DNA from 3 places in the Bradyrhizobium sp. MOS001 genome. Region 1 is predicted to be linked to each of the others. Evidence: predicted binding sites of a transcription regulator. Region 1 holds the regulator's gene; each other region holds the start of a gene.
What was found. The regulator LexA, encoded in region 1, represses DNA repair genes until DNA is damaged. The targets are predictions, from matches to a motif close to TGTTCNNNNTGTGTTCNG.
Positions count from the first base shown of each region.

Region 2: a site for LexA is predicted at 1,508-1,525, ahead of CT676_RS29090 (PA0069 family radical SAM protein). Genes of this name have one in related genera too.
Region 3: a site for LexA is predicted at 2,597-2,614, ahead of CT676_RS13940 (ribonuclease T2). Genes of this name have one in related genera too.

Region 1 covers NZ_SPVJ01000001.1:626,637-630,771, forward strand. The annotation lists gene CT676_RS03000 (HAD family phosphatase) at 1-216, shown strand, start outside; gene CT676_RS03005 (hypothetical protein) at 414-566, shown strand; gene glp (gephyrin-like molybdotransferase Glp) at 798-2,009, shown strand; gene lexA (transcriptional repressor LexA) at 2,186-2,887, shown strand; gene CT676_RS03020 (hypothetical protein) at 3,095-3,355, shown strand; gene CT676_RS43850 (hypothetical protein) at 3,548-3,982, shown strand.
Region 2 covers NZ_SPVJ01000031.1:5,085-9,219, reverse strand. The annotation lists partial or broken gene CT676_RS29095 (VOC family protein) at 1-299, opposite strand, end outside; gene CT676_RS29090 (PA0069 family radical SAM protein) at 323-1,486, opposite strand; gene CT676_RS29085 (phosphoketolase family protein) at 1,697-4,084, shown strand; gene CT676_RS29080 (acetate/propionate family kinase) at 4,089-4,135, shown strand, end outside.
Region 3 covers NZ_SPVJ01000007.1:273,512-277,646, forward strand. The annotation lists gene CT676_RS13925 (outer membrane protein) at 1-236, shown strand, start outside; gene CT676_RS13930 (cold-shock protein) at 322-537, opposite strand; gene rlmJ (23S rRNA (adenine(2030)-N(6))-methyltransferase RlmJ) at 792-1,652, opposite strand; gene CT676_RS13940 (ribonuclease T2) at 1,832-2,551, opposite strand; gene CT676_RS13945 (hypothetical protein) at 2,674-3,135, opposite strand; gene CT676_RS13950 (hypothetical protein) at 3,319-3,612, shown strand; gene CT676_RS13955 (DUF3617 family protein) at 3,643-4,135, shown strand, end outside.

The sequences.
Region 1 (4,135 bases):
CGCGAGCTGTATCTGTCGTCCAGCATCGGCCTGCGCAAACCGGATGTGGAGGCCTTCGACCATGTCGTGGCCGCGATCGGCGTGCCGGCGAACCGTATCGTGTTCTTCGACGATCTTGCCGAGAACATCGAAGGAGCGCGGTCGCGCGGCCTGACCGCGGTCCACGTGACCTCGCCCCGCGACGTCGGGAATGCCCTCAAGGCGCTCGGAATCTGACCTCTGGCCGGCAAGCCGACGGGCCGCGAGTGGAACTATTTTGCCTGGGGGCGAGGAACCAAAACCCTTTGTGCATTTTTATACGGAGTTCCCGGAACGATTGCCCCTCTCGGGACTCATGAGTCCGTTGGGAATTCTACATCGGGCTTATCGTCGTGTTGGGCAAAACCTACCTTACCAAGCAAGCCTCTCTGCTGATGAAATTCGCCAGAACCACCTCGGATTCTGACCTCTCCGCAAAACTGATCAGCAAGGCCGCCGACCTGAAATCCCAGGCCGACCCGCTGCCTGACAAGGATCAGGGCCCCGCAGCGCCGGACGTCAGTCCGTACAAGCCGCCGGGGAGTTGACCGATGCTGGCCGTGGCTCTCGTCCTTCTCGTCCTCGCCATGGCCATCCTCGTACCGGTCTGTCTCGCCTTCTGGATCATGCCGCGGCGGACTTGATGCTCACCCTTCATCGCAGAGCGGATGACGCAGGATAAATCATCCTGCGCGGCCACTGTTTTGCCTCTGCGCCTGCACTCGGCTAGAACTCTCGCCGCCGATTTGCCCGAACGGGCCCAGCAGGAGTTTTCACCCGTGGCCCTGATGCCGGTTTCCGACGCGCTCGCTGCGGTGCTGGCGGGCGCAGAGCCGCTGCCTGAAGAGATGATCGCGCTCGACGCAGCCTTCCACCGCGTGCTCGCGCGCGACGTCGCCGCGCGGCGCACGCAGCCGCCGCAGGCGATGTCGGCAATGGACGGCTATGCGGTGCGCGCGGTCGATGCGGCGAAGATCGACTCCCAGCTCACCCTGATTGGCGAGGTCGCGGCGGGCCGCCCGTTTGCGGGATCGGTCGGCGCCGGCGAGGCCGTGCGTATCTTCACCGGCGGTGTCGTTCCCGATGGCGCTGATGCGGTCGTGATCCAGGAGGACACGATCGCGGACGGCAAGCGCATAACGATCAAGGAAGCCGCCGTAACGGGGCGGCACATCCGCCCCGCCGGCGTCGACTTCTCGGAAGGCGACGTGCTGCTGCGCAAGGGAGCCCGGCTCACCGAGCGCGACCTCGCGCTCGCCGCCGGCATGAATTACCCGCAATTGCCAGTCCGGCGACGCCCGAAGGTCGCGATCCTCGCGACCGGCGACGAGCTGGTGATGCCGGGTACGACGCCGGGCCACGGCCAGATCGTCTATTCCAACGGCTACGCCCTGCACGCGCTCGCCCGCAGCGAGGGCGCCGATACCATCGACCTCGGCGTTGCCGCCGATACGCTGGAGGCCACCACGGCCGGCATCGGCCGCGCGCGGGAGAGCGGCGCCGACATCCTGATCACGACCGGCGGCGCGTCGGTCGGGGACCACGATCTGGTCCAGCAGGCGCTGAGGGACGAAGGTATCTCGATGGCGTTCTGGAAGATAGCGATGCGGCCGGGCAAGCCGATGATGAACGGGCGGCTCGGCGCGATGCGCGTGATCGGCCTGCCCGGCAATCCCGTGTCATCCTACGTTTGCGGCTTCCTGTTCATGGTGCCGTTGATTCGCGCGCTTTCGGGCCGTTCGATGATTCATCACCGCCGCGAACGCGCGGTGCTCGGCCGCGATGTCGGCGCCAACGACCAGCGCGAGGATTACCTGCGCGCACGCCTCGAGCTCCGCGATGACGGCACGCTCGTCGCCCTTCCGGTCAATCACCAGGATTCCTCGCTGCTTGCGAATCTCGCTGCGGCACAGGCACTTCTCGTGCGCGCGCCATTCGCGTCGAAGGCCGAAGCCGGCACGCCTTGCGAGGTCTTGCGGCTGCCCGTCTGAGCGCTTCGTTCGCGTGCGTTCCGCGAACTTTGTCGCGTTCACGGTAAATTAAGCAGTTGCGGAACATGTATCGAACATATAGTGTCTGTTCATGATTTGTTTCGAGAATGTAGCGGCTTACTGCTGAATTCAGCGTCTCGGAATCGAACGACATCAACCGGGGGATTTTGGTCGAGATGTTAACGCGCAAACAATACGAGCTCCTGCGGTTCATCAGCGAACGGCTGAAGGAAAGCGGCGTGCCGCCCTCCTTCGATGAGATGAAGGACGCGCTCGACCTGCGCTCGAAATCGGGCATCCATCGCCTGATCACTGCGCTCGAGGAGCGCGGCTTCATCCGGCGCCTGCCCAACCGGGCCCGCGCCATCGAGGTGATCAAGCTGCCCGAGCTTCAGGCCGCTGCCGGCAGCCGCCGCGGCTTCACGCCGAGCGTCATCGAAGGCAATCTCGGCAAGGTCCGCACGACTTCGAGCCCGCCGGCGGACGAGGGCGAGCGCCCCGTCGCGGTCCCCGTGATGGGCCGCATCGCGGCCGGTACGCCGATCGAGGCCTTGCAGACCCGCAGCCACACCATCAGCGTACCGCCTGACATGCTCGGCTCGGGCGAACATTACGCGCTCGAAGTGCGCGGCGATTCCATGGTCGAGGCCGGCATTCTCGACGGCGACATGGCGCTGATCCAGCGCAACGAGAGCGCCGATACCGGCGATATCGTGGTGGCGCTGATCGACGACGAGGAGGCGACGCTCAAGCGCTTCCGCCGCCGCGGCGCCTCGATCGCGCTCGAGCCCGCCAATGCGGCCTATGAGGTCCGCATTCTGCCGCCCAACCGGGTGAAGATCCAGGGCAAGCTGATCGGGCTGTACCGGAAGTATTGATACCGGACGTGCCGGTATCGGTTATTTGGCGCCCCGCGCGCTTTCGATCGGCGGCGCCGATCCGAGATTGGAGCGGACGATTGTCCGCTTCCGCTGGATAGTCTTTCTGGTTTCGCGCAGATTATCCGGCCCCTCCTCCAGCGGTAAATCCTCGGCACGCCGCACGAAGCAGCCCTGCTTCGCGGCCTTCAGGTTCGAGGAGAAGTCATGCGCCGGATCGTTCTGAGCACAATTGCTGTGGCGCTGATCGCAGCATCAGCGTCGCAAGCCTTGGACGTACAAGCCTTGGACGTACAAGCCTTGGCCGTGCAAGCCTTGGCCGTGCAAGCCTTGGCCGCGCAATCGCGGCCCCATGTCCGCAAGGACACCGCCGTAAGCGAGCAAGTCCGCAAGGCCCTCGACGCCGTCGACCAACCGTCGCGGCCGGGCTGGCACTATTCCGGCTGGTCGGCGCCTGCGGGGCGCTGACACGCGCCTGCAGAATGCAAAGGGGCGGGCTTTGTTCCTGGCGGATTCGGGAAAGTTAATGTGATTGCGGCCTGCGGCGGCGAGCCGTAGATTTGCCTACAACCCGGCAGAACGTTTGGTATTTCCACTCTGATAGAGGCCTGCGCCTCGATTAAGAGACGTGGGTCGCCATCCCTGCATGAGGAGCACCCGATGTGTGACTACAGCCTGCATGCCGTCGCGTCGCGTCCCGCCGAAGTCGGCGAGACGATCGTCACGACAACTTTCCGCGGCACCTCGACGCGCGGCTTTGCCTCCGCGGCCGATCCGACCGTCGCGGTCTGCCTGCTCCCGGGAACGGAGCTCGCCTTCGCCGACAACGTCCGCTACGACAATCGCTGGATCTGGACGCGCACCGTCAATTCGCGCGTCGGCAAGTTCGGCAAGATCGATCCGCACATTCCCGATCGCCATCATGATGCGATCGAATTCCCCGACGGCAAATCCGTGCTGGTGACGCAGCTGGTCGAAGGCCAGCGTGCGACCGTGCTGCAGCTACCGGTGACCCAGCCGCTCGGCGATCGCGAGCACAAGCCGCAGACCATCACCGACAGCCGGCCAACCATCACCCGCCTGCCGATCGGCTGACATCGCCATTCCCGACCGGCAGGTCGGGCCAGGATTGAAAATCGCCATCGCCGGCCGAGGCCGGCGAGATGGTGTTGCTCGTGCCCCGCGAAACGCCATCGGGCGGACCACGCCGTTGCGCCTCCCACCGCACGAAGTTTGCGCTGTCCTGCC
Region 2 (4,135 bases), on a different contig from region 1:
GGCGAAGGCCAGAACCGCATCGACTCGCCGCGCGTGGCGCAGTTCCAGGCGAGCGTGATGCCGCGGAAGGTCGCGGGCCTCGGATTGTCCGGCAACTTGGCATCGGCCGCGAGCTTATCCCAGTGAAACAGGGCCAGCACCGGACCACCGGTATCATAGAAGGCGACGGCCTCGCCGGTCCCCTTCAGCCGACGCGAGAAGCCGAGCGCGTCATAGAAGGCGATGCTGGCGCGAATGTCGCTCACACCCAGTGTGATGACGGTGAGCCGCGGCACCGGCGCGGCAAGTTCCTGGCTCATGCTACGCCTCTTTCGCTTCCCGGTCAGAACAGGCTGAGCTGATCGCCGTTCCGCTTCGGCCTCGCAAAGTGATCCGTCGTCAGCTTGGAGCGCCGCTTGTTCAGCCCAAGCCTGTCGCAGGCGATCTCGAAGCGGCGGCCGATGGTCCAGGCCATCGGTCCGGTGCCCTTCATCCGCTCACCCCATTTCGCGTCGTAATCGCGGCCGCCGCGCATGTCGCGGATCAGGGTGAAGACGTGGCGGTAGCGGTCCGGATAGTTGGCCATCAGCCATTCGCGGAAGAGATCACGCACCTCCAGCGGCAGCCGCAGCAGCACATAGGAGGCTTCCTTGACGCCGGCATGGGCGGCGGCATCGAGAATGCGCTCGATCTCGGAATCGTTCAGCGCGGGGATCACGGGCGCGACCATCACGGTGGTCGGAATGCCGGCCTCCGAGAGCTGCTTCAGCGCCTCCAGCCGCTTCGGCGGCGTCGCCGCGCGCGGCTCCATGGTCCGCGCGAGTTTTGGATCGAGCGAGGTGACCGAGATCGCGACCTTGGCGAGGTTGCGCTTGGCCATCCGCGCGAGAATGTCGATGTCGCGCACGACCAGCGCCGACTTGGTGACGATGCCGACCGGATGGCCGGCGCGCTCCAGCACTTCGAGAATGCCGCGCATGATCTTACGCTCGCGCTCGATCGGCTGATACGGATCGGTATTGGTCCCGATCGCGATCATCCGCGGCTCGTAGCCGGTCGCGGCCAGCTCCTTCTCGAGCAGCGAAGGCGCCTCGGGCTTGGCAAACAGCTTTGACTCGAAGTCGAGCCCCGGCGACAGGCCGAGATAGGCGTGCGTCGGCCGCGCGAAGCAATAGACACAGCCGTGCTCGCAGCCGCGATAGGGATTGATCGAGCGGTCGAAGCCGATATCGGGGGATTCGTTGCGGGTGATCACCTTGCGCGAGGTGTCGACGCCAACGGTGGTCTTGAACGGCGGCAGCTCCTCCAGGCTCTGCCAGCCATCGTCGAAGGCGACGCGGGCCTCGGCCTCGAAGCGGCCGCTGGCATTGGACTGGGCGCCCCGCCCTCGCCTGCGCTGTTTGTCGATGGCGACCGCCAGTTCGGGAAAATCAGAGTCCGCACCCGCCGGCTCGGAGGGCGCCGTGACCGGCGGGTGCTTGAGAGCATGAGAGGATGCTGGACTCATGAAGCCAAGATAGCACGCCAAAGGAACAAATCAAGAACACAAACAAAAAACTGAAAAACAACCCCATGCACAGTAGCCGCCCAAATTTCGGGCGCGGTCCTTTGACCTCACGCAACACACCGGTCGCGGCGATCCTGTTCGATGCCGGACAGGGATCAATCGCACCGGAACAAAGTTGGTGACGATCGCTGGGTGAAAGTCAGCAGGAACATGACAAATCAACGACAATCGGCCTCAGGGAGCAGCGAGCTCGATCTGCTCGATCGCTATTGGCGCGCCGCGAACTACCTCTCCGTCGGGCAAATCTATCTGCTCGACAATCCGCTGCTGCGCGAGCCGTTGCGGCCGGAGCACATCAAGCCGCGCTTGCTCGGACATTGGGGCACGACGCCCGGTTTGAACTTCATCTACGCCCATCTCAACCGCGTCATCCGCGCGCTCGATGTCAGCGTGCTCTATATCTGCGGTCCCGGCCACGGCGGCCCGGGCATGGTGGCCAACACCTATCTCGAAGGCAGCTACAGCGAGATCTATCCTGACGTCGCGCGCGATACGGACGGATTGCGAAAACTTTTCAGGCAGTTCTCCTTCCCCGGCGGCATTCCGAGCCACGCGGCGCCGGAAACGCCGGGCTCGATCCACGAAGGCGGCGAGCTCGGCTACGCGCTGGTGCATGCCTATGGCGCCGCATTCGACAATCCCGACCTGATCGTCGCCTGCGTCGTCGGCGATGGCGAGGCGGAAACCGGCCCGCTCGCGGCGTCCTGGCACTCAAACAAGTTCCTGAATCCCGCCCATGACGGCGCCGTGCTGCCGATCCTGCACCTCAACGGTTACAAGATCGCGAACCCGTCCGTGCTCGGACGGATGCGCGACGCGGAGATCCGCGACCTGTTCCGCGGGTTCGGCCACGAGCCGCTGTTCGTCGAGGGCGACGATCCCGAATTGATGCACCAGGCCATGGCGGATGCGCTCGACGTCGCGCTCGCCAGCATCCGCTCGATCCAGCAGCATGCCCGCGACGGCCGCAAGAGCGTCGAGCGGCCGCGCTGGCCGATGATCGTGCTGCGCAGCCCGAAGGGCTGGACCGGCCCGAAGGAGGTCGACGGCAAGAAGGTCGAGGGCTTTTGGCGCGCACATCAGGTTCCCGTTGCGGGCTGTCGCGAGAACCCGGCGCATCTGAAAATCCTCGAAGACTGGATGCGCAGCTACGAGCCCGAGAAGCTGTTCGACGGCAGCGGCGCGCTTATTCCCGAGCTCCAGGCTCTGGCGCCCGAAGGTAACAGGCGCATGGGCGCCAATCCGCACGCCAATGGCGGCCTGTTGAAGAAGGAGTTGAAGCTGCCGGACTTCCGCAGTTTTGCGTTGGACGTGCCGCAGCCCGGCGGCGTCACCGGCGAAGCGACGCGTGAGCTCGGCAAATTTTTGCGCGACGTCATCCGCCTCAACGCCGAGGCGCGCAACTTCCGCATCATGGGTCCGGACGAGACCGCGTCAAACCGGCTCGACGCCGTGTTCGAGGCGACCGAACGGGTCTGGATGGAGCCGACGGAGCCTTACGACGTGCATCTCGCCCAAGACGGCCGCGTGATGGAGGTTTTGAGCGAGCATCTCTGCCAGGGCTGGCTCGAGGGTTATCTGCTCACCGGCCGCCACGGCTTGTTCTCCTGCTACGAGGCCTTCATCCACATCGTCGATTCCATGTTCAACCAGCACGCCAAATGGCTGAAGGTGACGCGGCATCTGCCCTGGCGGCGACCGATCGCCTCGCTGAACTATCTCCTGACCTCGCATGTCTGGCGGCAGGACCATAACGGCTTCAGCCATCAGGATCCCGGCTTCGTCGATCTCGTCGCCAACAAGAAGGCCGACATCGTCCGCATCTACTTCCCGCCCGATGCCAACACGCTGTTGTGGATCGCCGATCACTGCCTGCGCACCTATGACCGCATCAACGTGATCGTTGCCGGCAAGCAGCCAGCCCCGCAATGGCTATCGATGCAGGACGCCGCCACGCATTGCGATGCCGGCATCGGCATCTGGACCTGGGCCGGCACGGAGGATGCGGATGGCGAGCCCGACGTCGTGATGGCCTGCGCCGGCGACGTGCCGACACTGGAGACGCTCGCCGCCGTCGATCTGCTGCGCAAGGCGCTGCCCGACCTGAAGATCCGCGTCGTCAACGTCGTCGACCTCATGACGCTGCAGCCGAAAGACCAGCACCCGCACGGCCTGTCCGACCGCGATTTCGACAGCCTGTTCACATCAGACAAGCCCGTGGTCTTCGCCTATCACGGCTATCCCTATCTCATCCACCGTCTCACCTATAACCGCACCAACCATGCCGGAATGCATGTGCGCGGCTTTGCCGAGGAAGGCACCACGACGACGCCGTTCGACATGGTCGTGCTCAACGGGCTCGACCGCTATCACCTCGCGATCGAGGCGATCGCGCGCGTGCCGGGTCTGGCGACCAGGGCCGCGCAGGTGCAACAGCAGTTCCGCGACAAACTGATCGAACATTCGCACTATGTGCGCGAACACGGCGAGGACATGCCTGAAATCCGCGACTGGGTCTGGCCGGGCAAGACGGGTTGACGTCATGACGGTGTCGGTCCTCGTCCTCAACTCGGGCTCGTCGAGCATCAA
Region 3 (4,135 bases), on a different contig from region 1:
GCACCGCCGGCCTCGCCTTCGGCGAACTGCGCGCGCAGACATTCGGCTGGACGGAGTCGCACACCACCGCAGGCTGGACCATCGGTGCCGGCGCGGAAGTCGGCTTCGCGCCGAACTGGAGCGCCAAGCTCGAATATCTCTACATCGATCTGTCGACGAGCCAGTTCGCAATTACCGGCGTGTCAAACGGCTATAGCGCCAGCGTTGTGCGCGCCGGCGTGAACTATCACTTCTGATAGTTGAAGAAGAAAATACCGGACAATAGCCTCCCGGCCGCTCGCGGCCGGGATTTTTTTCGCCAGGTGTTCGCTCGAAAACGCTCTAGGAGACGATGACCAAATTGACTGCCTTTGGTCCCTTCCCCTTCTTGTCCGGCTCGACTTCAAAAGTAATGCGCTGTCCTTCGGCGAGATCTTTCAGTCCCGCCCGCTCCACAGCAGTAATGTGCACGAAGACGTCGCGCCCGCCGTCGTCGGGCTTGATGAAACCGTAGCCGCGCTCGCCGTTAAAAAACTTGACCGTTCCCGTCATGGCCATCGGGAAACTCCCCCTCATTGCTCCTCCGTCGCGACGCAGACTCACGTCACGACATGACCGGGCCTTACGAAGCCCGGGAGCTGGCCATCCTTGGGCGGACCTTTCTTTCGGTCCGATCGGATCTTTCTTAGGCCTTCACTCCGCCGCAACCATTCGCGGAAGCGGAACGTAAAGCCAGTCACGGAAACAGCATAATACGGTTCTCTGCAGATTGACTACCGCTCCTGCATCTTTTTCCCAAGAATGCCGGTGTGTTACGGCCTCGGCACCTCTAATCGGAATCTGGCAGCTCCGCCCTGTCCGAGCGGTATCTCCAGCTCGGGCAGGATCGTCTTGAGCTCGCCATGCAGCGTGTACGGCGGATTGACGATCAACAATCCGGCGGAGGTGAGGGCGGCGCCATCAAGCTGCGGCGCGACACTGAATTCGAGACGCAGACATTTTCCTGGCGGTTTTGCTGCGGCTGCGAGCCGCGCCACTGATTGCACCAGCGTGTCGGTGGCGCGTCGGCTCTTGGCCGGGTACCAGATTACATAGATACCGGTCGGCCATTTCACGAAAGCCGCCGAGAAGGCGTCGCCGAGCTTTTCGAACTCGTCTTTCGCCTCGAACGGCGGGTCGATCAGCACGAGCCCGCGCCGTTCCTTCGGTGGCACAAAGGCCGGCAGCGCGACCCAGCCGTCGAGATCGACCACGCGCGCCTGTTCGTCGCGGCGCAGCACACCGATCAGCGCCTTGCGCGCCTTCGGCTCAAGCTCGCAGGCAACGAGGCGGTCCTGCGGCCGCAGCAGGCCGCGCGTGATCAGCGGCGAACCCGGATAGGCCTTGAGTTCGCCCTTCGGATTGTAGGCACGAACGATGTCGAGATAGGGCTTGGCCAGCGCCACGGCGTCGTTCGACAGGCGCGCCTGCATCAGCCGCGCGATGCCGGTCAGCCATTCGCCGCTGCGGCGCGCCTCGTCGCTTTCGAGATCATAGAGGCCGGCGCCGGCATGGGTGTCGATGACACGGAATGCCCCCGGCTTGTCCTGGAGGTAAGTAATGATGCGCGCGAGCACGATGTGCTTGATGACATCGGCGAAGTTTCCGGCGTGGAAGGCGTGACGGTAGTTCATGAGACAGGACTACGCTACGTCACGGCTTGAGCAAAGCGGCATGCGCGTCTGTCCCGGACGCGCTGCAACGCTCTTAGCGTTGCGGGCCAGGGCCCGGGTCTGGATTCCCATGCAGCATAGGCCCCGATTCTGCAGCGCACCGCCGAAGCGGCGCGGCGTACGGGGCATGAGCAGTTGGACTAGCCACCTCTGATCGGCGGCATCGTCACCTGGTCGCGGCGGCAGGCGCGGCGCTCGATCTCCTCGCAGGCCCGGAATTGCAGGTCCTTGCTGAGGCAGATGCGGACCTCCGAGAGCCGGGTCCGGTTGCAGGTGACCGAGATGGCCGCGTTGCTCAGGCCCGCATTGGCCTTGATGAAGGCTTCCTCCACCTCGCCCGGCGCCACGGTCTTGGCCTGCGACAGTTCGAGATATTCCGCCGGGATCTTGATCGCGGCGCGCGCCTTTCGGATCGTCTCGAAATAATTGCGGCTGTCGAGCCCGGAGCAGGTGCCGTGTTTGTCCCACTCGTTGAAGATCAGCCCCGGCGCCGGCATCAAATCGAGCATCGAAGAGACGATGTTGCGGTTCAGGCGTGGCGAGGGCCGCTGGCAATATTCAGGGAAGCCATTCTCATATTGCGGCCACAGCCCGTGCACCACGAACGCGTAGGGCCGCCCGCTGCACTGCATCTGCGAGCGACCACCGCCGCCGCCGCGGTTGCGCTCGGACGCCTCCTCGCAGAAGGAGGGCGACCATGACAGCGACAGCACATAGAAGTCGAATTCGCCGGGCGCGTTCTGCCGTTTGTCCTGGGCCTTCGCGCCGCCCGGCAGCGCGACCAGCCCGGCGGCCAGAACCAGGGGGAGGGTCAGTGAGATCACGAGACGGGTGAACGAATGCAATCTAAAATGAAACATGGCGACGCCCCTCAACTAGACTGTGCAGTCAGCCTAGCAGGCAACAAGAACATTTCAAGAACAAAATTCGGGCCGGCCCGTCAGGCGCCTGATCAGTCCGATTCAGGCCTTTCGATCGAGCCTCAGGGCCTGGCGGCGCGGCAGGACGGATTGTAGGCCCAGTTGCGGTCGAGCCCGACCACGCACCATTCCACACCATTGCCGTAGCCGGAGAAGCCGCCATCCTCGATGATCGAGAAATGCACCTTGCGCACCTTTCCGTCATTGAGCATGGCGTCGCCGGTGCAATAGCGGCGCGGAATGTTGTCAGACTGCCAGGGCCGGAACGCGATCTCGTGAACGGCGGCGAAGCCGGTGATCTTCAACGAGGAATTCCAGAACGAGCTTTCCTTCTCCCAGAACTGGGTGGCGATGGTCGGCAGCGCCCTCTCGCAATCGACGACGGCGCCGTCATAGCGCGGCCCGTTCAGCCAGAAGTTCAGCTCCAGCGGATTGGCGGCCCTGGCCTCACCGAGCGACAGCGCCCCGAACATGAGGCCAAGCAAGGTGGCAAAGCGGAGCGATTTCAGGGGGAGGGCGCGCATGGGCAATCCGGACAGCTGGGTCTTGCGAAGGATGGACGGTGCCGCGAAGGCCGGGGCAGGTCAAGTGCAGCGCGGCAACACTTGGCCAAGAGTTGACCCCAACCTCGCAGCCGGCGGGGCATCAGTTCTTTTCATGGACCTCCCGGCACCGTAAACTGGTCCCAACCAATTGGAGTAACGGGAATGCGAATCATTGCGGCCGCGGGCTTTCTTGCCCTGGGGATGATGGCCAGCCAGTCGGCACGCGCCGATCTCCTTCCGGTGCCTCCGTTCAAGGGCAACGACACCGGCGGCATCATCGCTTATTCGCTGGCGACCCAGGCTGATGCGCGGCAGGTCGCGGTCGATCACTGCGCGCGCTACGGCAAGGTCGTGAAATTCCTCGCGGTGCAGGCCTTTGAGGGCGGCTATATCTCGTTCTCCTGCCGTTGGGTGCCCTATGGCGCTGCCCAACAGCCGATCCGTACGCTGTACTGAGGCGCTTTCGGAACGTCGGGAGCTTCCCACATGACGCGCAAGCTCGCTTTGCTCGGCTCGGCCCTTTGTCTTGTGGTGTCGGCAGGCAGCGCCAGCGCCGACGATCTGCCGGTGCGCAAGGCCGGTCTCTGGGAAATGAAGATGGTCAGGACCGGCACGCCCATGCCCGAGATGACCATGCAGCACTGCACCGACGAGACCGTCGACAAGGAGATGAACAACAACGTCTCCCCGATGGCCAAGCAGATCTGCGCCAAGCAGGACATCAAGAAGACCGCGACCGGCTATGTCAGTGATTCCGAGTGCAACGTCGCCGGCATCAGCACGACCTCGCATGCCGAGATCACCGGCGATTTCAACTCGGCCTATACGGTGAAGACCTCGTCGCATGCACAAGGCGGCGCCGCCGGCGCAGCAGGCCGCGACACCACGATGCAGCTCGAAGCCAAGTGGCTCGGGGCCTGCAAGCCCGACCAGAAGCCCGGCGACATCGTGATGCCCGGCGGCTTCAAGATGAACGTGC